2 regions of the Actinosynnema sp. CA-299493 genome follow, and region 1 is predicted to be linked to the other one. Evidence: riboswitches for the same ligand, from Rfam matches in the RefSeq annotation. Region 1 holds a riboswitch; the other holds the start of a gene.
What was found. A riboswitch is a leader RNA that binds a small molecule or an ion and turns the genes downstream of it on or off. The one in region 1 is predicted to bind cobalamin.

Region 1 (14,842 bases):
ACGCCGCGTCGGTCGCGGTCACCGTCACCGAGGACGTGCCGGTGGCCGTCGGCGTGCCGCTGATCAGGCCCGAGGAGCTGATCGACAGGCCGGCGGGCAGGCCCGTGGCGGTGAACGCGTACGGCGCGGTGCCGCCGCTCGCGGACAGCTGGAGGCTGACCGGCGTGCCGACGACGGTCGACTGGTTGCCCGGGTTGGTCACCGACGGGCCGCCGGGGGTCGACGTGCCGGTGAACAGCAGCTTGTTCGGCGAGCCGGTGCCCGGGCTGGTGATCTTGTCGGCCGTGGCGGCGGCGATGATCGCCGACTGCACCGCCGGCGGGGTCGCGGTCGGGTTGTCCGCCAGGTACAGCGCGGCGGCGCCCGCCACGTGCGGCGACGCCATCGACGTGCCGCTGATGGTGTTGGTGGAGGTGTCGTTGGTGTTCCACGCCGACGTGATGCCCTCGCCGGGCGCGAAGACGTCGGTGCAGGTGCCGAAGTTCGAGAACGACGCGCGCCCGTCGGTGCGGGTCGAGGCGTTCACGCTCAGCGCCTCGGCGACCCGCGCCGGCGAGTAGTTGCACGCGTTGGCGTTGGAGTTGCCCGACGCCACCGCGTAGGTGACGCCCGCCGCGATGGAGTTGCGCACCGCGGTGTCCAGGGCGGTGTCGACGCCGCCGCCGAGCGACATGTTCGCGACGGCCGGCTTGACGGCGTTCTGGGTGACCCAGTTGACGCCGTTCACCACGCCCGCCGTGGTGCCGGAGCCGGCGCAGTTGAGCACCTTGACCGCGATCAGCTGCACGCCCTTGGCGACGCCGTGCGCGGTGCCGCCGACCGTGCCGGCGACGTGGGTGCCGTGGCCGTTGCAGTCGGTGTTGTTCGTGTCGACGGTGTTGGTGCCCCAGGTCGCCCGGCCGCCGAAGTCGGAGTGGGTCGTCCTGATGCCGGTGTCGATGATGTACGCCCGCACGTTGCTCGCGGTGGTGGCGTAGTTGTAGGCGCTGTCCAGCGGCAGGTTGCGCTGGTCGATGCGGTCGATGCCCCAGGACGGCGGGTTCGGCTGGGTCGCGTCGACCGAGATCGGCAGGTCGGCCTGCACGAACGCGACGCGCGGGTCGGCGGCGAGGCGCCGGGCCTGCGCCGCGGACATGGAGGCGTGGAAGCCGTTGAGCGCGTGCTGCCAGGCCACGCGGACCTGGCCGCCGTACTTGCCGACCAGAGAGGACGCGGTCGAGGCGGACGCGGACCTCGGCGAGGCCGACTCGTGCAGGGCCACGATGTAGGAGCCGGGGACGGCGTCGGCGCGCTCCGCGCCGAGCACGTCGCCCTCGGCCGCCGCCACTCCGACGTTCGAGAAGGCCAGCGCGGCCGCCGACACGGCGGCTAAGCCGAGCACGGCCAGTCTTCTGGTGGTACGGGCGTCTCCCATGGAGGGTTCTCCCTTGTGGGCAGGGCTGCGCGGCCGTGCCGGGCGGGTGCGCCGGTCGGCCGTGCGATGCAGGGGATGGGACGTCCGCGCGAACGGGGTGGAGCGACCTGGTCACATGCATGGTCGGGAGAAAACCGACCCTCCAGTAGCGCCGATAGTCGTAACTACGTCGAATCGGGACCGATCAGTACGGTTCGGAGGGCCGGTCGGGTGAACCCGGCGCGCCCAGACGCTCGTCCCGGTACGTCCGCCAGTGCCGGAGCATGTTCGGCAGCTCGGCGTGGAAGAACTCGAAGAACATGAGGGTCTCGGAGATCCGCCTGCCGGCGGGCGTGTCGGCGCCGAGCGCGCTGATGCCCTCCCGGAGGGGGCCGGTCATGCGGCGGAGCATCTCGTCGCGGCGGAACAACGCCTCGTACCAGAGGTCGTCGAGCACGCGGTAGATGTCGCGGCGCGTGCCCGTCTCCCGCTCCCGGCTCACGAGGCCGACCTGGGTGAGGTAGCGGACCGCGCCGGAGATGGCGGCGGGGGAGACGCGCAGCAGCTCCGCCAGCTCGGCGGAGGTCAGCTCGCCGGAGTCGGAGGCCAGCAGCGCGACGAACACCCGGGCGGGCATCCTCGCCATGCCGGACTCGGTGAACACCGAGGAGAAGCGCTCGATGAAGCGCAGCACCGCCTGATCGTCCCGCTCGCCCACCTGTGCCACCGCCGGATCATCCCTTCGGGTCCGCTGATCGGGTGGCAGTTTATACGCTTCCTTAACTTCACGACTTTGTGAAATCACTGTAACTTTCCGCGCATGACTGCTGCGATATCCGTGTCGGGCCTGGTCAAGACCTTCGGCCCGACGCGAGCACTGGACGGTCTCGACCTGACCGTCCGCGAGGGGGAGGTGCACGGCTTCCTCGGCCCCAACGGGTCGGGCAAGTCGACCACCATCCGGGTCCTGCTGGGTCTGCTGCGCGCCGACGCGGGGTCCGCGTCGCTGCTGGGCGGCGACCCGTGGCGCGACACCGCCGAGCTGCACCGCAGGCTGGCCTACGTGCCCGGCGACGTGAGCCTGTGGCCGAACCTGACCGGCGGCGAGGTCATCGACCTGCTCGGCAGGCTGCGCGGCGGGCTGGACGAGAAGCGCCGCGCCGACCTCCTGGAGCGCTTCGAGCTGGACCCGCGCAAGAAGGGCCGCGCCTACTCCAAGGGCAACCGGCAGAAGGTCGCCCTGGTCGCGGCGCTGGCCTCGGACGTGGAGCTGCTGATCCTGGACGAGCCGACCTCCGGGCTGGACCCGCTGATGGAGGCCGTGTTCCAGGAAGCGGTGCACGAGCTGCGCGGCGAGCGGACCGTGCTGCTGTCCAGCCACATCCTGGCCGAGGTCGAGGCGCTGTGCGACCGGGTCAGCATCATTCGCAACGGCCGCACGGTCGAGACCGGCACGTTGGCCGAGCTGCGCCACCTCACCCGCACCAGCGTCTCCGCCGAGCTGGTCGGCGTGCCCGCCGGCCTGGCCGGGCTGCCCGGCGTGCACGACCTGGTGGTCGACGGGAACCGGGTGCGGTTCGAGGTCGACACCGACCACTTGGACGCGGCGCTGCGCGCGCTGGTCGGCAGCGGTGTGCGGACGCTGACCAGCCAGCCGCCCACGTTGGAGGAGCTGTTCCTGCGCCACTACGAGGACGAGCTGCCCGCCGGGCAGGCCGAGGGGGCGGTGTCGTCGTGACCGGCCTCGGCTCGCTGGTGCGCCTGGCGCTGCGCCGCGACCGGCTGCTGCTGTCCGCCTGGGTCATCGGGCTGGTCGGCATCACGCTGTCCACCGCGTCGACCGTCGGCGAGCTGTACGGCTCGGTCGAGTCGCGGCAGCAGCTGGGCGCGACCGCCGGCGGCAACCCGGCGTTCCTGGCCATGCTCGGCCCGCTCTACGACGCGTCGACCACCGGTGGCGTGCTGGCCTGGCGGTGGGGCGTGTTCGGCGCGCTGCTGGTCGGCTTGATGTGCGTCTTCCTGGTCACCCGGCACACCAGGGCGGAGGAGGAGACGGGCCGGTTGGAGCTGATCGGCTCGGGCGTGGTCTCCCGGCACGCGCCGCTGGCCGCCGCCGTGGTGGTGGCGCTGCTGGCGAGCACGGTGATCGGCCTGCTCGTCGCGCTCGGCCTGACCGGTCTCGGCGAGTCGGCGTCCGGGTCGTTCGCGCTCGGCCTCGCGTTCGCGTCCGTCGGCTGGGTGTTCACCGGTGTCGGCGCGGTCGGCGCGCAGCTGTCGGAGAGCGCCCGCACGGCCAACTCGATCTCCGGCGCGGTGCTCGGCGTCGCCTACCTGCTGCGCGCCGTCGGCGACGCGGCGGGCGACGAGGGTCCGACGTGGCTGACCTGGCTGTCGCCGCTGGGGTGGCTGGAGCGGACGAGGGCGTTCGCGGGCGACCGGTACTGGGTGCTGGTGCTGCCGGTGGCGACGTTCGCGGTGCTGGTCGCGGTCGCGGCCGTGCTGGTGACCAGGCGCGACCACGGCGGCGGCCTGCTGCCGACCCGGCTGGGCCCGGCCCGCGCGCCCAGGTCGCTGGGCAGCGCGTTCGGCCTGGCCTGGCGGTTGCAGCGGGGCGCGCTGCTCGGCTGGACGCTGAGCCTGTTCGTGCTCGGCGCCGTGTACGGGTCGGTCGCGCGCGGCGTCGAGCAGATGCTGGAGGCCAACCCGGCGTTGCGGAAGATCATCGCGCAGATGGGCGGCGCGGGCGCGGTCGTGGACGTCTACCTGGCGTCGATCATCGGCATCATCGCCCTGTTCAGCGCGATCTACGGGGTGCAGTCGACGTTGCGGCTGCGCACCGAGGAGACCGCGTTCCGCGCCGAGCCGGTGCTGGCCACGCCGGTCAGCCGGTTCGCGTGGGTGGGCGGCCACGTGCTGTTCGCCACCGTCGGCACGGCCGTCGTGCTGGCCGCCGCGGGGTTGGGCGCGGGTCTGGTGCACGGCGCGCGCGTCGGTGACGTCGGCGGCCAGGTCGTGCGGCTGATCGGCGCGGCGTTGACGCACGTCCCGGCGGTGTGGGTGGTCGCGGGCCTGGCGCTGGCGCTGTTCGCGCTGGTCCCGAAGCTGGCGTCGGCGAGCTGGGCGGTGATCGTGGTGTTCCTGGTGCTCGGCCAGCTCGGGCCGCTGCTCCAGCTCGACCAGTGGGCGATGGACCTGTCGCCGTTCACGCACGTCCCCAAGGTGCCGGGCGCGGAGGTGACCGCGACCCCGTTGCTGTGGTTGACGCTGGTCGCGGCGGCGCTGGTGGCGGTCGGGTTCGCCGGGTTCCGCAGGCGGGACGTCGGCTGATCATCTGAAAGAATCCTTTCGAAAGAACTCTTTCAGGTATACCGTCGGGGCCATGGATCTCCCCGGGCCCCGACGGGTCACCGATGTCGACGCGTTGAAGGCGCTGGCGCACCCGCTGCGCGTGTCGTTGCTGCACCACCTGCTGGCGGTCGGCCCGCGCACGGCGAGCGAGTGCGCCGAGGCGGTCGGGTCGACCGCGTCCAACTGCAGCTGGCACCTCCGGCAGCTGGCGAAGTCCGGTTTCGTCGAGCGGGTCGAGGCGGGCGACGGGCGGGAACGGCCGTGGCGGGCCACCTCGGTCGGCTACGACGTCGGCGCGTTCGACGACGACCCCGAGGTGCGCACCCAGCAGGACGCGCTGATCGCGATGGGGCTCAACGAGGACAACCGGCTGGTGCGGCGGTTCCTGGACCGGCAGCACGAACTGCCGGCCGAGTGGCTGGCGGCGTCCGCGATGCACGGCTACACGGTCACCGTGACCGCCGAGGAGCTGTCCGGCCTGCTCGGCTCGATCGACGACCTCCTGCGGCCGTACCTGGCGCCGGTGCGCCAGGACGTGCCCGAGGGCGCGTTGCCCGCGCACGTCGGCATCCGGGCGTTCCCGCGATGAGCGGCCCGACGACCGGCCTGGTGAACGGCCGGGTGAACGGCCCGCTGGGCGTGCCCGCGTTCCGCCGGCTGTGGGTCGCCGGGTTCGTCTCCGAGATCGGCGACTGGGTCCTGCTGGTCGCGCTGCCGGTGTACGTGTACCAGCGCACCGGCTCGGCGGCGGCGACCGCGACGACGTTCGTGGTGGCGTTGCTGCCGAGCCTGGCGCTGTCGCCGCTGGCCGGCGTGCTGGCCGACCGCTGGGACCGGCGCAAGCTGATGCTGCTGGTCAGCCTCGCGCAGGCGGTCTCCCTGCTGCCGCTGCTGACCGGCGACCTGGTGCTGGTGAACGTGGTGACGGCGGTGCAGGCCGGGTTGGCGGCGTTGTTCGAGCCAGCCAAGAACGCGTTGCTGCCGACGTTGGTGCCGCGCGACCAGGTGCCGGCGGCCAACGGGCTGGTGGGCTTGAACGCCAACCTGGCGCGGCTGGTCGGCGCGTCGCTGGGCGGCCTGCTCCTCGGCTGCACCGGGCTGCCCGGCGTGGTGCTGGCGGACGTGGCGTCGTTCCTGCTCGCGGCGGCACTGCTCGCGACGCTCGGCACCGCGGACCCCGTCCGGCCGGCCGGGAAACCCGCGTGGCGCGCCTGGCTGGACGGCCTGCGCGAGATCCGCGGTCCGTTGCGGCCGATGGTCGCCGTGGTCGGGTCGATGGCGATCGGCCAGGGCCTGTTCGTGGTGCTGTTCGTGGTGTTCGTGACCGACCGGCTCGGCGGCGGCGCGACCGAGGTGGGCCTGCTGCGCGGCGTCCAGGCGGTCGGCGGGCTGCTCGGCGGCCTGCTGGTCGGCGCGCTGGCCCGCCGGCTCGCGCCCGGCAGGCTCCTCGGCGTGTCGCTGGTCGGCTTCGCCCTGGTCGCCGCGCTCGGCTGGAACGGGCCGCACGTGACCACCGCCCTGGTGTTCTACCTGGCCGCGTTCGTGGTGGTGGGCGTGCCGGGCGTGGTCGCGGGCGCCGGGATGATGTCGGTGCTCCAGCTGCACGCGCCCGACGAGGTGCGCGGCCGGGTGATGGCGACGTTCGTCAGCCTCTACGACGGAGGTCAGGCGCTCGGTATGGTGCTCGCCGGCGCCCTCACGCCCGTGCTCGGCCTGTCCGTGCTGCTCAACGGCCAGGCCGCCTTCTACCTGGTGGCCGGTGTGCTCGCGCTGGCCACCCTCGACACCCGGACCCCGGTCAGCCCTCGAAGAACGTGATGGCGAGCCGGGCCGGCCGGTCCGGCCCGCGCGAGCTCTCCAGCACGATGATCCGACCGCCCACGACGGTGAACACCGCCACGGAGACCACCTCGCCGCCCACCGAGCACCACTTCCTGCTCGGGCGTGGCGCCGTCGGCCTGCTCGGGCACGTGCGCGTCGACCGGCCGAGCTGGAACGGCTGAGCCGCGCTCATCGAGGTGACCGGCGGCCGAGCAGCAGGACGGGCGGCCCGGCCGAGCCGGGTCACATCCCGGTCGGCCCGCGTCCCGGGCCGCGACCACGCCGCCGCAGGTACCGCTCGAACTCGGCGGCGATCGCGTCACCGCTCGCCTCGGTGATCTGGATCTCCGCGTCCCCGCGCTCCTCCAACGCCCGCACGTAGTTGCGCACGTCCTCGTCCTCGTCGGCCATCTCGCTGACCGTCCGCTCCCACTCCTCGGCCTGCTCGGGCAGCGCGCCGAGCGGCACCTCGACGTCCAGCACCTCCTCGACCCGGTGCAGCAGCGCGAGCGTCGCCTTCGGCGAGGGCGGCTGGGAGACGTAGTGCGGCACGGCCGCCCAGAACGACAGCGCGGGCACCCCCGCCTGCACGCACAGGTCCTGGAACACGCCGACGATCCCCGTCGGGCCCTCGTACCGGGACCGCTCCAACCCGTACTTCGCCGCCGCCGCCTCGTCGTACGCGGTCCCGGTCACGGGCACCGGCCGGGTGTGCGGGGTGTCCATCAGCAGCGCGCCCAGCGTGACCACGGTGGTCACGCCCAGGTCCTCGATGTGGCCGAGCAGCTCGGCGGCGAACTTCCGCCACCGCATGTTCGGCTCGATCCCGTGCACCAGCACCACGTCGGTGGACGACCCGGGCGGGCGGCAGACCGACAGGCGCGTCGTCGGGAATTCAACCCGTCGGGTGACGCCGTCCACCATGCGGACCGTGGGCCGGGTGACCTGGAAGTCGTAGTAGTCGTCCGGATCGATCTCCACCAACGGCGTCGCGTCCCACGTGAGCTGCAGGTGTTCGATCGCCGTGCTGGCGGCGTCGCCTGCGTCGTTCCAACCCTCGAACGCCGCCACCATGATCGGGTTGGTGAGCGGCTCGCTGGGGTCGAAGGGGCTCTGGGCGGCCTGGTCCGGATCGGTCACGCGGCCAGACTACGACCACCGCCGCGGACCCGACGCCGTAGGCTTGGCGCATGTCGGTTCGTGTCACGCAGCCTCTCCGGGGCGCGCCGGCCGACTGCCTCCGCGTCGCGGACCGCGCGCCGGGTGCCGGCCGACGGTCAGACGCTCCGATCCCGGACGATTTCGCAGGTCACCGGGGTCGCGTCAAGATCCTGTACGTGACGTGGCCCGACGCCGCGCGCCAGGCGGGGCGGGCCGCCACGGAGCCGGCGCGGCCGTCGTGGAGGCCGACACCTTCGGGGCCGATCGCCTGGACCTGGTCAGGTGCGGCGGCCCGGAAATGAGCCGCGGCGGCCCGGAGGAAGATCACCTCGGGGTGCCGAACCCGCCTGTGACGCCCGCCTCCGATCACACTCCGTGCCCACCGCTGCGGGATACTTACGTCGAACAGGTGAACGGCGTGGTCGTGGCGCCCGCCCGGGAGCGAAGTACTTTCAACGAAGGACGCACATGACGGTCGAGGCTGTGCTGTGGGACATGGACGGCACGCTGCTGGACTCCGAGAAGCTGTGGGACATCCCGCTCTACGAGTTCGTCGAGAAGCTGGGCGGCACGCTGTCGCTCGCGACCAGGCAGGCGATGGTCGGGTCGAGCGTGCCCCGGACGATGTCCATGCTGTTCGCGGAAGTGGGCGTCGAGCGACCCTCCGAGGCGGAGGTCGCCGACGGCGCCGCGTGGATCATGCGGCGCACCGAGGAGGTGTTCCGCGCCGGCCTGCCGTGGCGGCCGGGCGCGCGTGAGGCGTTGCGCGCGGTCCGCGACTCGGGCGTGCCGATGGCCCTGGTGACGTCGACCGAGCGGCAGTTGACCGAGGTCGCGCTGGACACCATCGGGCGCGACCTGTTCGACGCCACGGTGTGCGGCGACGAGGTGGACCGCCGCAACAAGCCGCTGCCCGACCCGTACCTGAGGGCCGCGCGGCTGCTCGGCGTCGACCCGACCCGGTGCGTCGCGGTCGAGGACTCGCCGACCGGCGTCGCCTCCGCCGTGGCCGCCGGCTGCACGGTCCTGGTCGTGCCCTGCGACGTGCCGGTGGAGCAGGGCGAGCGCCGCGTGTTCCGCGAGTCCCTGGTGGGCGTGGACCTCGGGACGCTCGCCCCGCTGCTAGACCGCTGACACCCGCTTCGCCCGACGCGTGGCCGGGTCGACGAGCAGGCCGAACACGACGCCGAGACCGAGCCACAGCGTGGCCGTCTCGGCGAGCGACGCCAGCCGGAACTCCCACAGCACGCTGCCCGGCACGTCCGACGGCACCGCGTCCGGCGTCGCCGGGAACACGACCAGCAGCACGACCACCGCCGCCACCACGGCCGACGCCACGGCGGTGGCCCGGACCGGCGCGCCGAGGTGGCCCAACCGGGACGCCAGCAGGCTCGCGCCGACCGCCACCAGCAGCCCGGCCGCGATCAGCCCCAGGTAGAGCACCGTGCGGTACTCCACCGTGCCCGGGTCGCCCACCGCCGGCGGGTTCGCCGGGTACTTCACCGCCGGCAGCAACGCCGCCGCGCCGAACGCCGCCGCCGACAGCGCCACCGCCCGGACGAACGGCGCCTTCGACGTGAACCAGCGCCGCGAGCCCGCGTAGGCGGTGGCGAACAGCGCGCCGACGGCGACACCCACCACCACCGCGGCGATCACACCGCCGACCACCTGCGTGCCGCGGCTGAACAGCTCGCCGTGCCCGTGGCCCGCGTCGGGCCGCGCCCGCTCGACGGCCAGCGCCGCCCGGATCGGCGCCTCGACCACCAGCACCCCGACCAGGCCCGCGAGCAGCCCGGCCACCGCGCCCGCGCCGACACCGCGCAGCAGCAGGCCTTTGTAGGTGTTCGTCGACATGTCGGCCGCGCCTAGTGGCACGGGACGCCGAGCGCGTGGCGCCCGTCGTGGAAGAACTCGTGCACGGTCTCGGCGGCGTGGCCGAGCGCGATGCCGTTCTCCTGCAGGACCAGCCAGGTCACGGTCAACGCGACCAGTGCGACGGCGTAGGCCCACCTGGGGAGGGGAGTGGGAAGGGGGTGCGCGGGGCTCGTCATGACGGCCTCCTCCATACCTCGTGGAAGGTCAACAACAACTCGTGCCGCAGCCGGTCTCCTGACTCCCGGATCGACGCCGTCCCCGCGTCTTCCCAGCCGCTGCGCGCGGCCAGTGACGTTCTCGGCGGGTTGGCTCCCCGGTCACAGTGGCGAGGACCGCGCCGGATTCACACCGGCTTCCCGTCCACTGCGGCGCTGCGACCGTAGAGGCGGAGCGCGGGCCGGCACAACCGACCAGACGAGTTGTCGTGTTCCGCGCCTCAGCGCGGCGGCAACGGGCAGTCCCCGCACGTGCCGCCGCCGTCGAGCCGGTAGTACAGGCAGCAGCTGCGCCGCCGGAACGCGATCTCGCCGGGGAACGGGATGAACTCGCCGGTGCCCTTGAGCGGCGGGTCGGCGAACAGCTCGTCGACCAGCGCGGCGCAGTCCACGCCGCTGCGGCTGATGGTGCGCAGCGCGCCCGCCATGGACGACCCCGCGTTGCCCCACAGCAGGCCGCGGGCCACCGACGTGACCGCGTGCACCGCCTCCACCACCGGCTCCAGCGACTCGGCGACGCCGACGCCGCCGACCGGGTCCTTGAGCCGGACCTGGAACCCCTCCGGGGTGTAGCGCCACCACAGGTTGTCGGGGCGGATGTCGGGCACGACTCCGCCGACCGCGCGCGCGGCGACGACCGGGCTCAGCAGCCGCGCGGTGTAGCCGAGGAAGAACAGCGACGCGGCCACCCGCCGCTCCCGGGTGCGGTACCGGGCGGAGATCAGGTCGAGGGTGTCGGGCAGGGCGGTGCCGTGCGACAGGGCCGCGCCGTCGTGCCAGGTGTCGTCGGGGCGGCCGACGTCCAGGGCGAAGAACGGGCTGAGGCCGCGGATCTGCCGCAGGGTGGCCAGGACTCGGGCGAACTCGGACACGTGTCCTAGTCTGCCGTGGACGCACTGGGGTGCGGATCGCGCGCCCAGGGCACCCACACCCCGGACAGCGACTGGGACCTCGCCGTCTGCTACCGGGGCGACTTCGACCCCGCCTACCTGCGCGCGATCGGCCGGCAGGGCGAGGTCTCGGAGATCGGCGGCTGGGGCGGCGTCTTCAACGGCGGCGCCTGGCTCACCGTCGACGGCCGGCGCGTCGACGTCCACTACCGCGACCTCGACGCGATCGTGGCGGGACTGCGGCCGGAGCCCGAGGCGTTGGCGCGGTCGATCGCGCGAGCGCGGGAGCTGTTCCGGGCCGCCACCTGACCTACACCAGGTAGAACGTCATCAGGTCGCCGCGCACCGGCGGGAACAGGGCGTGCACCAGCTCGGCGTCCGGGCCCGGGTACACGTCCGGGAAACGCGCGGTCAGGCCCTCGATCCCGTGCGGGCCGAACAGCAGCGACGCCAGCAGGTCCGGCGCGACCCCCGCGCCACCGGCCGCGCCCGGCGCCTGCATCCGCCCACCCGCCACCACCGGACCGACCTCGCCCGCCGCGAACGGCAGCCGCACGTGCGACCGGTAGAACGAGACGACCGCCTCGCCCTCCCGATCGGCGAACCCGGCCGCCGCCAGCCGCCGCCCGAACACCGGCCGCAAGCGCTCCAGCACCGCGATCGGGTCGCCGACGCGCACGTAGTACGAGTTCGCCTCCGCTGCGGCTGGCCCGAGGAACGGCTCCAGCGCCTCACCCGCTACCGACCCCGGCCGCTCGGTCACCTCGGCGGCCTCGGTCAACGCGAGCAGCGCGTGCGCCGCCGCCTCGTCCACGGCCGCCACCTCGCCCAACCGCCCGCCTTCCTCCGGCGGGGTGGTGCGCCCCGTGGCGACCGGCACGCCGTCGCGCTCCACCAGCCACTCGGTGCTGCCGTCCCGCGCCACCAACCACCGCCACAGGGCGGGGGAGTGCGGCATCCGCAGGTCGGCCCGCGCCTGCTCGGCGTCCTGGAGCCGGGCCATCGCCGGGATGTCCTCGACACCGGCCTCGCGCACCGCGTGCCCGCCGCCGTCGGGACGGCTCGTCACCGGCCGGGTGGCGGAGATCGGGATCGCGTAGGTGTAGCCGAACTGGCGGTAGAAGTAGGGGATGCCGAGCATCACGTTCACCAGTTGGCCGCGCGCGGCGGACCGTTCGTGCGCCCAGCCCATCAGCGCGCGCACCAGCCCGCGGCCCTCGTAGTCGCGGTGGGTGGCGACCAGCTCGACCTGACCCGCCGGGAGTTCCACCCCGTCGAGAACCAGCGTCTCGTCCAGCAGGGTCGCGGTGGACACGACCCGGTCGCCGTCCACGACGACCGCGCACGCCTCCCAGCCCGCGTCCGGGTCCTCGACCACCAGGCGGTGGTCGACGGCGTCCTCCGGCTCACCCCGGTCGGCCAGCAGCGCGCCGATCTGGTCGAGGTCTTCCGGGCGCGCGGTCCGCAGCACCAGCCCACCGGTCATCGGTGCAGTGTGTTCGGTGTGCCCGAAATCGCGCCATCGGTTTTTCGGTGGCGGTCGCGCCCCCGGCCGACGCAGAATCCGCGCCATGCCGTGGCTCCCCGCTGACTTCGCCCACCCCACCCACGTCCCGCTCGACGACGAACACCACCTGCGCCCCATTCGCGAGTCCGATGTGGACGTCGACTACCCCGCCGTGATGGGCTCGCGGCAACGGCTGTGGTCGCTCTACGGCGAGCAGTGGGGCTGGCCGCCCGCCCACATGACCCACGAGCAGGACCGCGTCGACCTCGCCCGGCACGAACGGGAGCAGGACGCGCACCAGTCGTTCAACTACGCCCTCTTCAACGCCGACGAGACCGAGCTGTTCGGGTGCGTCTACATCGACCCGGTCGAGGACGAGGAGCACGTCGACGCACGGATCTCGTGGTGGGTCGTGGACGACCGCGTGGGCACCGACCTGGAGCGCGCGCTGGACGCGTTCGTGCCGAGGTGGATCGCCGAGGTGTGGCCCTTCACCGGCCCGCACTACGGGATCTAGGGTTCGCCCGGTGACGCCGTTGGCGAAGTGGACCATCGTCTCGATCTGCCTCACCGTGCTGGCCGCGCTCGTGCCGTGGGCGACCTACGGCGACGTCGACGTCGAGCTGTCGCGCCTGCCGCTGTGGTGGGCCTACCTCGGCGCGGCGGTCGTGGCGCACGCGTCGGCGAAGGTCGCCTGGCCGGTATCGGCGGTGTTCGCCGTGGTGGCGGTGGTGGCGGCGGCGGTCGTCGCGACCGGCTACGACGAGGCGTCCCACGTCTTCGGGCACGTCGCGCCGATGGCCGGGCCGCGTCCCGGGCCGGGCGTGGTGTTCGCGGTGGCGTCGGCGGTGGCCCAGGCGGCGGGTCTGCGGGCGCGGGTCCGCGCCGCGCGGTCGGTGCACGCCTGACCTGGGTGCCTGCGGCCGTTCGGGGGATGGGAGGATCACACCCCGTGAAGACCTTCGACGAGCTGTTCGCCGAGCTGAGCGAACGCGCACGCACCCGCCCTGAGGGCTCCGCCACCGCCGCGGCTCTGGAGGCCGGGGTGCATGCGCAGGGCAAGAAGGTGCTGGAGGAGGCGGGCGAGGTCTGGATCGCCGCGGAGCACGAGTCCGACGAGCGCTTGGCCGAAGAGGTCTCCCAGCTGCTGTACCGGGTGCAGGTGCTGATGCTCGGCCGCGGCCTCACCCTCGAAGACGTCTACAAGCACCTGTGATCCTGGAAGTCGCCGCGCTCGACGTCCGCCCCGGCCTGGAGGCGGACTTCGAGCGGGCCTTCGACCAGGCGCGGGAGGTCGTCGCGAGGTCGCCCGGGTTCGTCTCGCTCGACCTCCAGCGGTCGGTCGAGCACCCGTCCCGGTACCTGCTGCTGGTGCGGTGGGAACGGTTGGAGGACCACACGGTCGGCTTCCGCCAGGGTCCGCTGTACCCGCGGTGGAAGGCGTTGCTGCACCACTTCTACGACCCGTTCCCGACCGTCGAGCACTATCACGCGGTCTGACGGCGCAGCAGTTCGACCACCTGGTCGTCGGTGGTCTGGTCGAAGTGGCCGTAGAACCGGCCGACCGCCCGGAAATCCGTCCGCGGGTGCGGGCAGACCACCAGGTCGGCGTCCGCGCTCACCGCGCGGATCCCGTCGGCCGAGCCCACCGGCACCGCGAGCACCAGGCGGCGCGGGTCCTGCTCGCGGGCTTCGCGCAGCGCGGCGCGGGCCGTGACGCCGGTGGCCAGGCCGTCGTCCACGACCAGCACGTCACGGCCTTCGAGCCGCACGGGGCCGTCGCGGTACAGGTCCAGCCGCCGTCGAGCCTCCCGCCGTTCGGCCTCGCACGTCTCGGCCAGGTCCTCGCGGGTGAGGCCGAGCGCGCGCAGCGCCTCGTCGTCGAAGATCGGCTCACCGGCCGCGGTGACCGCCCCGATGCCGTACTCGGGGTGGCCGGGCGCGCCGATCTTGCGCGCGACGGCCACGGCCAGCTCACCGCCCAGCGCCGAGGCGACCTCGAACGCCACCGGCACGCCACCCCGGGCGAGCCCGAGCACCAGGGGATCGGTCCACGACTCGCCGGCCAGCGCCCGGGCGAGCACCCGTCCGGCGTCGAAGCGGTCCGCGAACCTCATCCCCCCATGGTGCTCGCGTCACGTGCCGGTGGCGACTGTCAGCGCTCCCGCACGAACAGCGACTGCGCGCTGCGCCCCACGGGCCCGTGCTCGTCGTGCAGGACGCTGCTCGCCACGCCGACACCCGACGGTCCGATCACCGTGCGCGCGTCCAGGGCGAACCACTCGCCGACCGGTTCGCGGTGCAGGTGCACGGTCAGGTCGGTGTTGATCGCGTACCACGTGCGGAGGTCCAGCCGGCTGGACACGCCGCTCGCCGAGTCGGCCGCGGTGAACAGGCGTTGCGCCGGGGTGGGTTCCTCGCCGGCCACCACGCGCACCCGCGACCGCGCCCACACCACCGCGTCGCCGGGCGTGAAGACGCCGCCGCTGACCGAGCGCCACTCCATCGCGGCCAGGTAGCCGCTTCGCCAGTGCTCCGGGACGTCCATCGGCTCGCACCCGGCCGGCGGGACCGGCGGCGCACCCGCGTCGGACGCCACCGCCGCCGTGTCGCCCGCCACGATCCGCCACGC
Region 2 (14,842 bases), 520 kb from region 1:
GCATGATCCCGGCGACGATCTGCCGACCGAGTACGAGGAAGACGATCAGAATCGGGACCGTGGCCAGCGTGGTCCCGGCGAGCACTAGCGAGTTGTCGACGTAGTAGCCGCTCTGCAACTTCTCCAGGGCGATCTGCATCGTCGGGTTGTCCGCGTTGAGCACGATCAGCGGCCAGAGGAAGTCGTTCCACGACGTCATGAACGTGAAGATGCCCAGCATGGCGGCGGCCGGGCGCACCGCGGGCAGGCACACGTGCCAGAACGTGCGGATCATGCTGCAGCCGTCCATGCGGGCCGCCTCGATCAGCTCGTCCGGCACGGCGTCGGCGATGTACTGGCGCATCCAGAACACGCCGAACGCGGTCACCAGGTTGGGGATGATGACCGCGCCTAGGGTGCCGGACCAGCCGTACTCCGCCATCGCCATGTACAGCGGGATGATGCCCAGCTGCGTCGGCACGGCGAGGGTGGCGACCACGAACACCATCAGCGGTCCGCGGCCCTTGAAGCGCAGCTTGGCGAACGCGAAGCCGGCCAGCGTCGAGAGCACCACGACCGACACGGTGACCGTGCCGGAGACGAGGATGCTGTTGCCCAGCGCCTTCCAGAACGGGATCGTGTCGAGCACGCGGCCCGCGTTGTGGAAGAAGTTGCCGCCGGGCAGCATGGGCGTGTCGGCGGTGAACTTCGCGTCGTCGTGGCTGGCCACGAGGAACGACCAGTAGAACGGGAACGCCGAACCGAGGATGAACGCGATCAGGATGCCGTAGACGACGAAGCCGGGGCGCCGCTCGGAGAGCGACACCGCCTTCGAGCGCCGCGGCTTGGCGCCCCTGGTCCCGGTGGCGGACGGGCGATCGGTGATGGTGGCCATCACGCCTCCCCACTGGACGCGAGCCTGCGGGTGAGCAGGAAGTTGACCCCCGCGATCGCGATGACGACGATGAACAGGACCCAGGCCATCGCCGAGGCGTAGCCGAGGTCGAGGCTCTGGAAGCCGGACTGGTACATGTAGAGCACCACCGTCTGGTACTGGTGGGTCGCACCGCCGTTGGCGCCCGCCGAGGGCGAGAACAGCAACGGCTCGGTGAAGATCTGGAGACCGCCGATGGTCGACGTGACGATCACGAAGATCAGCGTCGGGCGCAGCAGCGGCAGCGTGATGCTGAGGAACTGGCGTACCTTGCTCGCGCCGTCGACCCAGGCCGCCTCGTAGACGTCGCGCGGGATGGCCTGCATGGCGGCCAGCACGATCAGGGCGTTGTAGCCCGTCCAGCGCCAGTTGACCATGGTGGCGATGGCGACGTGGCTCCACCAGCGGTCGGCCTGCCAGTCGATCCGGTCCAGGCCGAACCACTCGACGATGTTGTTCACGGTGCCGTACTGCACGCCGAACAGGTCGCCGAAGATGATGGTCAGGGCGACGAGGCTGGCCACGTAGGGCAGCAGCACGCCCATCCGCCAGCCGGTGCGACCGCGCAGGGCGGTGTTGAGCAGCGCGGCCAGCAGCACCGCGATGATGATCTGCGGGATCGTCGAGATCGCGAAGATGCTCAACGTGTTGACCATCGCGTTCCAGAACTGCGAGTCGGCCAACAGCTCGGTGTAGTTGCCCAGCCCGAGGAACTCCTGCTCGTCCGCGCCCAGCTCCCAGTCGAACAGGGAGATGTAGGCCGTGTAGAGCAGCGGGAAGAGGCCCACCACCGCGAACAGGACGAAGAAGGGGGCGATGTAGAGGTACGGCGAGAACTTCACGTCCAGGCGGGTCAGCCGGTAGCGCCAGCTCAACTTGGCCGGACCGATGTCATCGTTGTCGTCGCGCCGCGGCGGGCGGGGCTCGGCGCCCCGCCCGCGCGCGACCGAAAGCTCGGTCGTCATTACTTGGCAGCCTTCTTGGCTCCCTCGATGACCTTCGCCCACGCCTCGGCGGGCGACGTGCCCTGCTCGACCGAGGTCAGCGCCGGGGAGACCACGTTGTCCTGGATCTCACCGTCCTGCGGGCCCTTGTACTGGGCCGCCGCGACCTTGTTGGCCTGCTCGGCGAACAGCAGGCCGACCTTCTCGCCGCCGAAGTACTCGCTGGTCTGGTTGAGCAGCTCCGGGGAGATCAGCGCGTTGGTCTGGCTCGGGAAGGTGCCCTTGGCCTTGAACGCCTTGATCTGCTGCTCCGGCGCGGTCAGCCACCCGGCCAGCTTGGCGGCCTCGGCCTTGTTCTTGCCCTGCTTCGGGACGGTCAGGTACGAGCCGCCCCAGTTGCCGCCGCCGCCGGGGAACGCCGCGGTGACGGCCCACTTGCCCTTGTGGTCGGGGCCGGCGTTGCCCTCGATGACACCCAGCATCCAGGACGGGCAGGTCTTGGTGGCGAACGCCGACTCCTTGAAGCCGGTCTGCCACTCCGGGCTCCAGGCGGCGAGCTTGGCCGACTGGCCGCCCGCGACCGCGGCGGTGACCTGGTCGAAGATCTTCTTGTCGTCGTTGGTCTCGATCACGAGCTTGTCGTCGCGGTCGAAGTAACCCTTCTCCGCCTGGTTGTGCATCGGGTTGAAGATCTGCGCGGCCGAGTCGAACCACGGCTTGCCGGTCGCCTTGACGTAGGCGTCACCGGCGGCGAAGTACGAGTCCCAGGTCGCGAACAGGGCCTTCACGCCCTCGGGGTCGGACGGCAGCTTCGCGGCCTCGAGCAGGTCCTTGCGGTAGCACATGGCCAGCGGGCCGATGTCGGTGCCGTAGCCGATGAGCTTGTTGTCCTTGGTCGTGACCGCGTCGACCTTCCACTGCAGCCAGCGGTCCTCGCGGACGTCCTTCGGGCCGATCTCCTTCAGGTCCTCGAACTGGCCGGACTTGGCCATGACCTGGCTGAGGAAGCCCTCTTCGACGGCTTCGACGTCGGCGAGGCCGGAGCCCGCGCCCAGCTTGGTGAACAGGTTCTGGTGGTGCGGCGCGCCCTGGCCGGTCTTGCGCTGCGTGACCTTGACGTTCGGGTTCGCGGCCTCGTACTCCTTGAGGAGCTCCTCGTAGCCGAACTCGTTGAAGGTCGCGATCGTCAGCTCGACCTTGCCATCTGGCGACGTGCCGGACCCTCCCGAGCCACAGGCCGTGGCGACTGCGGCAAGCACTGCGGTGCAGGCCATGACTTTGGCCAAGCCTGCTCGACGGTAGCGCACGAGAACTCCTCAGTTGATCGGCGGTGAACGTTCTGGGAGCGCTCCCAGGTTTTGGGGGAGTGTGGTTCGCACCACGGAGTTGTGTCAAGCTCCCGTGTCCGCGCTGTTACCGACGTTGCGTCATTTGCCTTGCTGGACCGATTCTGCTAGCGGTGTGTCCAGTGGTCCGTTCAGGCACTGTTCGTAGACCGGTCGGACACGCTCGGTTCATCTCCGCGCCGAACGGCCCGAAAAGATTCACGAGTCGCGCACCCACTCACCCGCCACCAGTCTGCACCGGAAGTGCGCGCTTGTCCGGCACCGTCCCACCGCGAGTCGCGGACAGTGGCGCGCGGAGTCGTCCGGACGGGTAGCGCGAGTCGGCCGACCGGGTGGCGCCACCGGCCGGCCGAGTCACCTCCGGACGGCCCGCGGCGCGCGCCGGGACGTCCATTCAGGACCAATGATTGACCGAGGTGTTTCGTCACGCGCGCGAGGGGCCCGAATATAGGGGGTACCCCTCATGATCAAACCGTTTCCGCGGCGTTATAGGGCACGTGCGGGCGGCGTGACGGCTCAGCGGCCGTCCTCCAGATCACCCTCGGTTTCCAGGTACGCCTTTCGCAGCGCTTCCAGCGTCGCCGGCTCCGGGTGCTCCCACATACCCCGTTCGGCCGCCTCCAGGAGCCGTTCGGAGATGCCGTGCAGCGCCCACGGGTTGGACCGGGCCAGGAACTCCCGGTTCACCGGGTCCAGCACGTAGCTGGCCACGAGCTGCTCGTACATCCAGTCGGCGACCACCCCGGTGGTCGCGTCGTAGCCGAACAGGTAGTCGACGGTGGCCGCGAGTTCGAACGCGCCCTTGTAACCGTGCTCGCGCATCGCGGCCAACCACCTCGGGTTGACCACGCGGGCGCGGAAGATCCGGTTCGTCTCCTCGTTCAGCGTTCTGGTGCGCACGGCGTCGGGCCGCGTGCTGTCCCCGACATAAGCGGCGGGCGCTTTGCCGGTGAGCGCGCGCACGGTCGCGATCATGCCACCGTGATATTGGAAGTAGTCGTCCGAATCGGCGATGTCGTGTTCACGCGTGTCGATGTTCTTCGCCGCCACCGCGATGCGCTTGTAGGCGCTCTCCATGGCCGGCCGCGCTTCGACTCCGTCGAGTTCGCGGCCGTAGGCGTACCCGCCCCACACCGCGTACACCTCGGCCAAGTCGGCGTCGTCGCGCCAGTTGCGGCTGTCGATGAGCGGGAGCAGGCCGGCGCCGTACGCACCCGGTTTGCTGCCGAAGATCCGCATTGTCGCCCGACGCGGGTCGTCGTGCCGCGCCAGATCGGCTTGGGCGTGCGCCCGGACGTAGTTGTCCGACGCCGACTCGTCCAAGTTCGCGACCAGTCGCACAGCGTCGTCGATCAGTGTCACAACGTGGGGGAATGCGTCGCGGAAGAAGCCGCTGATCCGGACCGTGACGTCGATTCGCGGCCGGTTCAACTCGGCCAGCGGGATCGGTTCCAGACCGGTCACCCGACGCGATTGGTCATCCCATTCGGGCCGGACGCCCAGCAGGGCGAGCACCTCGGCGATGTCGTCACCGGCGGTGCGCATCGCGCTCGTGCCCCAGACCGACAGGCCGACCGACGGCGGCCACTCCCCCGTGTCCGCGCGGTAACGCGCCAGCAACGAGTCGGCCATGGCCTGGCCGGTCTCCCAGGCCAGCCGGGACGGCACCGCCTTGGGGTCGACCGAGTAGAAGTTGCGACCGGTCGGCAGCACGTTCACCAGGCCGCGCAGCGGCGAGCCGCTCGGACCGGCCGGCACGTAGCCGCCGTCCAGGGCGTGCAGCACGTTGGTCAGCTCGTCCGTGGTGCGGGCCAGCCGGGGCACGACCTCGGTCGCGGCGAACTCCAGGATGCGCGCCACGTCCTCGTCGTCGGTGAGGCCGCGGGCCGCGTTCACATCCCAATTGGCGTCTTCCATCGCCTGGACGAGCGCGCGGGCCTGTTCCTCGACCCGGTCGGTGGCGGTCCGGTCGTTGCCGGACTCGGTCAGCCCCAGCGCCTCGCGCAGGCCGGGCAGCGCGGCGACCCGACCGGCCCACATCTGCTTGGCCTGGAGGATCGACAGCACCAGGTTCACCCTGGTCCCGCCGGTGGGCGCCTGGCCGAGGACGTGCAGGCCGTCGCGGATCTGGACGTCCTTGATCTCGCACAGCCAGCCGTCGACGTGCAGGATCAGCTCGTCGAACCCGTCGTCCCCCGGCCGGTCGGACAGGCCCAGGTCGTGGTCGAGCTTGGCGGCCTGGATGAGGGTCCAGATCTGGGCGCGGATCGCCGGCAGCTTGGCCGGGTCCATCGCGGCGATGGTGCCGTGCTCGTCCAGCAGCTGCTCCAGCCGGGCGATGTCGCCGTAGCTGTCGGCCCTGGCCATCGGCGGCACGAGGTGGTCGACCAGGGTGGCGTGCGCCCGGCGCTTCGCCTGCGTGCCCTCGCCCGGGTCGTTGACCAGGAACGGGTAGATCAGCGGCAGGTCGCCCAGCGCCGCGTCCGGGCCGCACCCGGCCGACATGCCCACGGTCTTGCCGGGCAGCCACTCCAGGTTGCCGTGCTTGCCCACGTGGATCACGGCGTCGGCGCCGAACTCGTCCTCCAGCCAGCGGTAGGCGGCGAGGTAGTGGTGGCTCGGCGGCAGGTCCGGGTCGTGGTAGATGGCGATGGGGTTCTCGCCGAAGCCGCGCGGCGGCTGGACCATGACCACGACGTTGCCGGAGCGCAGGGCGGCCAGGACGATCTCGCCGTCGGCGTCCCGCGACCGGTCGACGAACAGCTCGCCGGGCGCCTCGCCCCAGTGCCGCTCCATCCCCTGCCGCGTGTCCTCCGGGAGGGTGGCGTACCACTGCCGGTACCGGGCCGCCGGCAGCCGGACGGGGTTGCCCTGGAGCTGCTCCTCGGTGAGCCAGTCGGCGTCCTGGCCGCCGGCCGCGATGAGGGCGTGGATCAACGCGTCGCCGTCGAGGTCGGCCACGCCCGGCAGCTCGTCGCCGATGTCGTAGCCGTGCTCCCGCATGGCGGTGAGCAGCCGCACGACGCTGGCCGGCGTGTCCAGGCCGACCGCGTTGCCGATGCGGGAGTGCTTGGTCGGGTAGGCCGACAGCATCACCGCGATGCGCCGTTCGGCCGGCGGGATGTGGCGCAGCCTGCCGTGGCGCACCGCGATGCCCGCGACCCGCGCCGCGCGCTCGTCGTCGGCGACGTAGACCGTGAGGCCGTCGTCGTCGACCTCCTTGAACGAGAACGGCACCGTGATGATCCGACCGTCGAACTCCGGGATCGCGACCTGGGTGGCGGTGTCCAATGGGGACAGTCCGTCGTCATTCCCGTCCCACGAGGCACGGCTGCTGGTCAGGCACAAAGCCTGGAGGACCGGCACGTCGAGGGCGGCCAACGCGCCCACGTCCCACGCGTCGTCGTCACCGCCGGCGGACGCGGCGGCGGGCTTGGTGCCGCCGGCCGCGAGCACCGTGACGATCAGGGCGTCCGCTTTGCCCAGTTCGGCCAGCAGCTCCGCCTCCGCCGTGCGGAGGGAGGCGCAGTAGACCGGCAGCGGACGGCCGCCCTTGGCCACGATCGCGTCGCACAGGGCGTGCACGAACGCCGTGTTCCCGGCCACGTGGTGGGCCCGGTAGTACAGCACGGCGATGGTCGGCCCCTCGACCGCGTCCTGCCGTTCGAGCAGGCCCCAGGTGGGCGTCGGCTCGGGCGACGTGAAGCCGTGACCGGTGAGCAGCACCGTGTCGGACAGGAACCGGTGCAGCTGGGCGAGGTTGGCCGCGCCGCCGTGCGCCAGGTACGCGTGCGCCTCGGCGCAGACGCCGCCGGGCACGGTCGACAGCTCCATCAGCGGCGCGTCGGGGTTCTGCTCACCGCCCAGCACGACGACCGGCAGGCCGGAGGCGAGCAGCCGGTCCAGCCCCTCCTCCCACATCCGGCGTCCGCCGAGGATGCGCACGACCACCAGGTCGACGCCCTCCACCAGTGCCGGCAGGTCGTCGACGGCGGTGCGGGCGGGGTTGGCCAGGCGGTAGTCGGCGCCGCTGGCGCGGGCGGACAGCAGGTCGGTGTCGGAGGTCGACAACAGCAGGATCACGTGCGGGCTCCATCCCTCGGGGGTCCTCGCCCCGGTCGTGGGTACGGCGAGCGGAGTTCCTGACTCCCGGGGCCTCCCCCGGTCACAGTGGCGGGACCGCGCCGGATTCACACCGGCTTCCTCCTGCTGCTTCGCCGTTCGGAGGTCACCCTAACGGCAGTTAGCATCCAGTCCATGCCCACGGACCGAGTTCGCCCGGACGCCTGCCCCGGAGCCGTCGACGTGCACCAGGCCGCCGACGGCGGTTTGGCGCGCGTGCGGGTGCCCGGTGGGACGTTGGACGCCGCGCGGGTCGACGTGCTGCGCGCCGCCGCGGTGGAGCTGGGCGACGGGTTCCTTGAGCTGACGTCACGGGCGAACCTGCAGATCAGGGGCTTGGCGCCGGGGGCGGAGCACGAGCTGGGCGCGCGGCTGCGCGATGTCGGCCTGCTGCCCTCGATGACGCACGAGCGGATGCGCAACATCATCGCCGCGCCGCTGGAGGACAACCAGGCGCTGGTCGACGAGATCGACGCGGCGTTGTGCGCGGTACCGGAGCTGGCGTCCCTGCCAGGGCGTTTCCTGGTCACGGTGGGTGGCGCGGTCAGCGGCCTGTCGGGTGACATCGGGCTGGTCGGTGACGCGTTGTTCCTGGCAGGCCACGATTCAGGGCTGCGCGTGACCGATCCCGTCGAGGCCGTGGTGACCGCCGCACGGCTGTTCGGCGAGCTCCGCGGCGAGGCCTGGCGGCTGTCCGAAGTGGACGGCGGTGTGCGGAAGATCACGACGGCGTTGGGCGATCCGGGTGACGCCCGGGTCGAACCGGGTGTGACGCCCGTCGCACCCGGCGCGCACGGCCCCGTCGTCGTCGCGGGCGTGCCGTTCGGGCGGTGGGACGCGCGGCTCCTGGCCGGCGTGCCGGTCCGGCTCACGCCGTGGCGGAGCCTGGTGCTGCCGGCCGGGACCGACACCAGCGGCCTGTTCACCTCGCCGGACTCGCCGTGGCACGGCGTCAGCGCGTGCACGGGGCGGCCGGGCTGCGCCAAGTCGCTGGCCGACGTGCGCGCCGACGCGACCCGCTGGATCGGCGCCAGGACCACGCCGGGCCGGGCGCACTGGTCGGGCTGCGCACGCCGGTGCGGGCGGCCGGCGGGCGACGTGGTGGAGTTCGTCGCGACCGGCGACGGGTACGAGGAGATCAGGTGACCAGCTACGTCAAGGACGGCGCGGAGATCTACCGCCGTTCCTTCGCCACCATCCGCGCCGAGGCAGACCTGGCGCGGTTCCCGTCGGACGTGTCCCGGGTGGTGGTGCGGATGATCCACGCCTGCGGGATGGTCGACCTGGTCGGCGACGTCGACTTCTCGCCGCACGTGGTGCGCGACGCGCGGGCCGCGCTGCTGGCCGGCGCGCCGATCCTGTGCGACGCGCGGATGGTCGCGGCGGGGGTGACCCGGCGGAGGCTGCCCGCCGACAACGAGGTGATCTGCACGCTGGGCGACCCCCGCGTGCCGGGGCTGGCGGCGGAGCTGGGCACCACGCGCAGCGCGGCGGCGTTGGAGCTGTGGCGCGACGACCTGGCCGGCGCGGTGGTCGCCATCGGCAACGCGCCGACCGCGTTGTTCCACCTGCTGGACATGATCGCGGCGGGCGCGCCCCGACCCGCCGCCGTGCTGGGCGTGCCGGTGGGGTTCATCGGCGCGGCCGAGTCGAAGGACGCGTTGGCGGCCGGCGACCTGGGGTTGGAGTACCTGGTCGTGCGCGGACGGCGCGGGGGCAGCGCCATGACCGCGGCGGCGCTCAACGCGATCGCGAGCGAGGAAGAATGACGGGCAAGCTGTACGGGGTCGGTGTGGGTCCGGGCGATCCGGAGCTGGTGACCGTCAAGGCGGCGCGGCTGATCGGCGAGGCCGACGTGGTCGTCTTCCACAGCGCGCGGCACGGGCGCAGCGTGGCGCGCCGGATCGCCGCGCCGTACCTGCGGGACGGGCAGGTCGAGGAGCAGCTGGTCTACCCCGTCACGACCGAGGACTCCGACGACTACCAGGGCGAGATCGACGCGTTCTACGAGGAGTGCGCGGCGCGGCTGGCCGCGCACCTGGACGCCGGGCGCACGGTGGTGGTGCTGGCGGCCGGCGACCCGTTCTTCTACGGCTCCTACATGCACCTGCACAAGCGGTTGGCGCACCGGTACGAGGCCGAGGTCGTGCCCGGCGTGACGTCGGTGAGCGCGGGCGCGGCGGTGATCGGACGTCCGCTGGTGGAGCGGGACGAGGTGCTGACCGTGCTCCCCGGCACGTTGTCGGCGGACGCGCTGGTGGAGCACCTGGCCGGCGGCGACCCGGTGGCGATCATGAAGCTGGGCCGGACGTTCCCGCGGGTGCGGGAGGCGTTGGCGCGGGCGGGCCGGCTGGACGAGGCCTGGTACGTGGAGCGGGCGACGACCGGCGGGCAGCGGACCGCCCCGCTGTCCGAAGTGGACGCCGAGGGCGTGCCGTACTTCTCGTTGGCGCTGCTGCCGAGCAGGCCCGAGGTCCGCGCGGCGTCCGGGGGCCGGGTCGTGGTGGTCGGGCTCGGTCCGGCCGGGCCCGAGTGGCTGACGCCGGAGGCGCGACGGGCGTTGGCGGAGGCCGACGACCTGGTCGGGTACGTGACCTACCTGAACCGGGTGCCGGTGAACCCGCGCCAGCGGCGGCACGCGTCGGACAACAAGGTGGAGGCCGAGCGGGCGGCGTTCGCGCTGGACCTGGCCAAGCGCGGGCGGCGGGTCGCGGTGGTGTCCTCGGGCGACCCGGGCGTGTTCGCGATGGCCAGCGCGGTGCTGGAGGTGGCGACCGAGGAGCAGTTCGCGGACGTGCCGGTGGCGGTGCTGCCGGGGTTGACCGCGGCGCACGCGGTGGCGAGCCGGGTCGGCGCGCCGCTGGGGCACGACTACTGCGTGGTGTCGTTGTCCGACCGGCTCAAGCCGTGGGACGTGATCGAGGAGCGGCTGGAGGCGGCGGCGCGGGCGGACCTCGTGCTGGCGGTCTACAACCCGGCCTCGCGCAGCCGCACGTGGCAGGTGGACAAGGCGCGGGACGTGCTGCTGCGGCACCGCTCCCCCGACACGCCGGTGGTCGTCGGGCGCGACGTCGGCGGGCCGGAGGAGTCCGTGCGGGTGGTGCGGTTGGCCGACCTGGACGCGTCCACCGTGGACATGCGGTGCCTGCTGCTGATCGGCTCCTCGCAGACGCGGGTCAGCTCGCGCGGCACGGTGTTCACCCCGCGCCGCTACCCCGGGTGAGCCGGTCGACGGCTTCGGCCACGGTCCGCACCAGCGGCGCGTCCGGTGGCGGTGGCCGGCGCACGACGACGACCGGGATGCCGAGGTGACGGGCGGCGGTCAGCTTGGCCGCCGTCATCGGCCCCCCGCTGTCCTTGGTGACCAGGACCTCGACCCGGTGCTCGCGCATGAGCCGGAGCTCGCCGTCCACCGTGTACGGTCCGCGGTCCAGCACGAGGTCGAGCCGCGGGTTCGGCGGGTCGGGCGGGTCGACCGTGCGCGCGACACCGCTCGTGAACGCGGCGAGCTCCCGGCGGCCGGTGGTGATGAACGCCCGGCGGCCGGCGACGAGCGCCGCGGCTTCGGCGACGCTGTCCACGTACCGCCAACCGTCCTCGGGCGGCCAGCCGGGGCGGCGCAGGACGAGCAACGGCGTGCCGGTCGCGGCGGTGGCGGCGAGGGCGTTGGCGGTGATGCTCTCGGCGAACGGGTGCGTGGCGTCCACGACCGCGTCCACGCGTTCGGCCCGCAGGTAGGCCACGAGGCCCTCGACGCCGCCGAAGCCGCCGACGCGGACCTCGCCGTCGGGCAGCTTCGGGTCGGCCACCCGGCCGGCCAGCGACGAGATCACCCGCATTCCGGTGAGCGCGGCGGCGAGCTCACGCGCCTCGCCCGTGCCACCCAGTACCAGCACGGTCTTCACGGCTGTTGCATCCTGTCGTCGTGAGCACGAACCTGCGCTTCGGCTGGACCACCGGCGCCTGCGCCACCGCCGCCACCGCGGCGGCGTACACCGCGTTGCTCACCGGCGAGTTCCCCGACCCGGTCGGGATCGTGCTGCCGAAGGGCCGGACGCCGTCGTTCGCGCTGGCCCGGGAGTCCCTGGCGGACGACAGCGCCTTCGCCGCGATCGTGAAGGACGCGGGCGACGACCCGGACGTCACGCACCTCGCGCTGGTCGGGTCCACCGTCCGGCACGGCGCGCCGGGCAGCGGGGTGGTGTTCGAGGCCGGACCCGGGGTGGGCACGGTGACCAAGCCCGGCCTGCCGCTGGCGGTCGGCGAGCCGGCGATCAACCCCGTGCCGAGGCAGATGATGCGCGAGCACGTCGCGCGGGTCGCGGCGGAGCACGGCGGCAGCGGGGACGTGGTCGTGTCGATCTCGGTCGAGCACGGCGCGGAGCTGGCGCGCAAGACGTGGAACCCCCGGCTGGGGATCCTGGGCGGGCTGTCGATCCTGGGCACGACGGGGATCGTGGTGCCGTACTCGTGCTCGGCGTGGATCGACAGCATCCGGCGCGGGGTCGACGTGGCGCGGGCGCAGGGGTACGAGCACGTCGCCGGGTGCACCGGCAGCACGTCGGAGAAGGTCGCGGCGGCGGTGCACGGGCTGCCGGAGGACGCGTTGCTGGACATGGGCGACTTCGCCGGCGCGGTGTTGAAGTACCTGCGCCGCCACCCCGTGCCCCGGCTGACCGTCGCGGGCGGGATCGGGAAGCTGTCCAAGCTGGCGGACGGGCACCTGGACCTGCACTCCGGGCGTTCCCAGGTCGACCTGGGCTTCCTGGCGTCCCTGGCGGGCGATCCCGACCTGGCCGCGGCCATCACGGGGGCCAACACCGCGCTCGGCGCGCTCCGGGTGTGCCAGGCGGCGGGCGTGCCGCTGGGCGACCTGGTGGCGGCCCGCGCCAAGGCCACCGCCGACGACGTGCTGCGCGGCGCGCCGGTCACCGTGGACGTGATCGTGATCGACCGCGCGGGCGCCGTCGTCGGCCGGGCGTGATCCACAGGCCTCCGCCGCCACCCCGTTTCCGTCGGTGCCCGCCGGTAGACTGGAAACCGGGGGGATCCCCGCGCCCGGACGGCTCTCCAAGCAGGCCACCACCGGCTGCGGGCAGCTCACGGACCAGGTCACGACCGGCTGCGGGTGGTCGAGTAGAGGTGGCTGTCCGGGAAGCCCTCGGCGGTCAGCACCCGGCCCACGACGATGACGGCCGTCCGCTTCACGCCCGCGGCCCGCACCTGGTCGGCGATGTCGGCGAGGGTGCCGCGCAGCACCACCTCGTCCTCCCGGCTCGCCCGCGCGACCACGGCAACCGGGCAGTCCGCGCCGTAGTTCGGCAGCAGGTCCGCCACCACCTCCAGGATCCGCTGCACGGCGAGGTGCAGCACGATCGTGGCGCCGGGCCGACCCAGCGTCGGCAGGTCCTCCCCCGGCGGCATGGGGGTGGCGCGGGCCGCCGTGCGGGTCAGGATCACCGTCTGCCCCACGCCCGGCACGGTCAGCTCGCGGTTCAGCGACGCGGCGGCGGCGGCGAAGGCGGGCACGCCCGGCGTCACGTCGTAGGCGACGCCCAGGGCGTCCAGGCGGCGCATCTGCTCGGCCATCGCGCTGAACACCGACGGGTCGCCGGAGTGCAGGCGGGCCACGTCGTGACCGGCGGCGTGCGCGGCGGCGAGCTCGGCCGTGATCTCGTCGAGGTCCAGGTTCGCGGTGTCGACCAGGCGCGCGTCGGGCGGGCAGTGCGCCAGTACCTCGACCGGCACCAGCGCGCCCGCGTAGAGGCAGACCGGTGACTCGGCGATGAGCCGCGCCGCCCGCAGGGTGAGCAGGTCGGCCGCGCCGGGCCCGGCGCCGATGAAGTGGACGGTCACGCGTTCTCCTTGGTCACTGCCCACGTGGTCACGGGCATCTGCGGGCGCCAGCCGGTGAAGCCGCCGATCGCGGTCGCCCGGCTCACCTCGATCCGGGTCAGGTCGCCGCCCAGCCGGCCGTGCCACCGCGTCAGCACGGCCTCCGACTCCAGCGTCACGGCGTTGGCCACGAGCCGCCCGCCGGGTCGCACCGCGTCCCAGCAGCGCTCCACCACGCCGTTGGCGGTCAGGCCGCCACCGATGAACACGGCGTCCGGCCGGGCCAGGTCGAGCGCGTCCGGCGACGAGCCGACGACGACCTCGATGCCCGGCACGCCGAACGCCGTCGCGTTGCGCGTGATGCGCGCCGCGCGCTCGGGGTGCTTCTCCACCGCGATGGCCCGGCAGGTCGGGTGGGTCCGGCACCACTCCACCGCGATGCTGCCCGCGCCCGCGCCGACGTCCCACAGCAGCTCGCCGGGGCGCGGCGCGAGCAGCGCCAACGTCACCGCCCGCACCTCGCGCTTGGTGAGCTGCCCGTCGTGCTCGAACTGCTCGTCCGGCCGACCGGGTGTCGACGACGCGCCGTCCGCGCCGCACTCGACCGCGAGCACGTGCAACGGGTCGGCGTCGTCGAGCGAGTGGTGCACCCGCTCCCCCGGCCCGCCCAACTGCTCCAGCACGGTCAGCCGCGCGTCCGGGGCCAGGGCGGCGACCTCGCGCGGGTTCCCGCCGAGCACGAGCACCCGCCGTCCCGGGTGCAGGTGGGGCACGACGAGCGCGGCGGGCTTGCCGACCAGGCTCACCACGTCCACGTCGTCCAAGGCCCACCCCAGGCGCGCGCACGCCAGCGACACCGACGACGGGTGCGGCAGGACGCGGACCCGCGAAGCGCCCAGCAACCGCGTCAACGTCGTGCCGATGCCGTGGAACATCGGATCGCCACTGGCCAGCACGCCCACCCGCCGTCCGGCGTACCGGGCCAGCAGCCCCGGCAGGGCCGGCACCAGCGGCGACGGCCACGGCACCCGCTCGAACCCGCCCGGCACCAGGTCGAGCTGCCGGGTGCTGCCCATCAGCACCTCGCACGACGCGACCTCGTGCCGCGACGCGGGCGGCAGGCCGTCCCAGCCGTCGGCGCCGATGCCGATGACCGTGACGCTCACACCGTCCCCAGCACGCGCGTGACGGCGATCTCGATCACCACGCGTTCCGGGTTGGCGCGGGGCGTGCGGTAGCGGTCGGCGTACCGGCGCTCGGCGTCGCGCACCACCTCGGGCTCCCGGCGGACCACCGCCCGGCCCTCCAGCGTCGACCAGCGGCGTCCGTCCACTTGGCACACGGCGGCGGGCACGCCCTCCGGGCCGGCCGCGAGGATCTGCCGCACCTTGTGCGACGTGCCCGAGCTGATCACCCTGGCGGTGGCCGTTCCCACGTCCAGCGTGACGCCGACCGGCACGACGTGCGGCGTGCCGTCCGCTCGGACCGTGGTCAGCGTGCACAGGTGGCGCTCGGTCCAGAACGCGCGGAAGTCCTCGCCCTTGCTCGACAACATGCGTGCATCATGCGGCACGCGCGGGCCATCGCGGAAAACGTGACACGCCGATTCGGCCGCCCCCGGCCGGGAGACCCGGTCGCTGGGACCCGCGGCGTGCGCTGGTCCACGCGGCCGTGATCAGCCG

Region 2: another riboswitch for cobalamin. It lies ahead of cobN (cobaltochelatase subunit CobN); the one in region 1 lies ahead of ACQPYE_RS14500 (CbtB domain-containing protein).

The regions. Positions count from the first base shown of each region.
Region 1 is NZ_CP191993.1:3,097,444-3,112,285, forward strand. It holds gene ACQPYE_RS14455 (S8 family peptidase) at 1-1,414, opposite strand, end outside; gene ACQPYE_RS14460 (GbsR/MarR family transcriptional regulator) at 1,599-2,120, opposite strand; gene ACQPYE_RS14465 (ABC transporter ATP-binding protein) at 2,214-3,131, shown strand; gene ACQPYE_RS14470 (ABC transporter permease) at 3,128-4,720, shown strand; gene ACQPYE_RS14475 (ArsR/SmtB family transcription factor) at 4,773-5,330, shown strand; gene ACQPYE_RS14480 (MFS transporter) at 5,327-6,559, shown strand; gene ACQPYE_RS14485 (PAC2 family protein) at 6,806-7,702, opposite strand; gene ACQPYE_RS14490 (HAD family hydrolase) at 8,192-8,857, shown strand; gene ACQPYE_RS14495 (CbtA family protein) at 8,846-9,577, opposite strand; gene ACQPYE_RS14500 (CbtB domain-containing protein) at 9,589-9,774, opposite strand; cobalamin riboswitch at 9,806-9,989, opposite strand; gene ACQPYE_RS14505 ((2Fe-2S)-binding protein) at 10,035-10,685, opposite strand; partial or broken gene ACQPYE_RS14510 (nucleotidyltransferase domain-containing protein) at 10,719-10,931, shown strand; gene ACQPYE_RS14515 (GNAT family N-acetyltransferase) at 11,014-12,189, opposite strand; gene ACQPYE_RS14520 (N-acetyltransferase) at 12,275-12,727, shown strand; gene ACQPYE_RS14525 (hypothetical protein) at 12,738-13,118, shown strand; gene ACQPYE_RS14530 (phosphoribosyl-ATP diphosphatase) at 13,163-13,426, shown strand; gene ACQPYE_RS14535 (antibiotic biosynthesis monooxygenase family protein) at 13,423-13,710, shown strand; gene ACQPYE_RS14540 (phosphoribosyltransferase) at 13,698-14,327, opposite strand; gene ACQPYE_RS14545 (thioesterase family protein) at 14,366-14,842, opposite strand, start outside.
Region 2 is NZ_CP191993.1:2,580,117-2,594,958, reverse strand. It holds gene ACQPYE_RS12375 (carbohydrate ABC transporter permease) at 1-874, opposite strand, end outside; gene ACQPYE_RS12370 (carbohydrate ABC transporter permease) at 874-1,878, opposite strand; gene ACQPYE_RS12365 (ABC transporter substrate-binding protein) at 1,878-3,164, opposite strand; gene cobN (cobaltochelatase subunit CobN) at 3,720-7,286, opposite strand; cobalamin riboswitch at 7,320-7,449, opposite strand; gene ACQPYE_RS12355 (ferredoxin-like domain-containing protein) at 7,461-8,471, shown strand; gene ACQPYE_RS12350 (precorrin-8X methylmutase) at 8,468-9,094, shown strand; gene ACQPYE_RS12345 (precorrin-2 C(20)-methyltransferase) at 9,091-10,548, shown strand; gene ACQPYE_RS12340 (cobalt-precorrin-6A reductase) at 10,523-11,230, opposite strand; gene ACQPYE_RS12335 (cobalt-precorrin-5B (C(1))-methyltransferase) at 11,251-12,309, shown strand; gene cobM (precorrin-4 C(11)-methyltransferase) at 12,438-13,181, opposite strand; gene cbiE (precorrin-6y C5,15-methyltransferase (decarboxylating) subunit CbiE) at 13,178-14,326, opposite strand; gene ACQPYE_RS12320 (pyridoxamine 5'-phosphate oxidase family protein) at 14,323-14,715, opposite strand.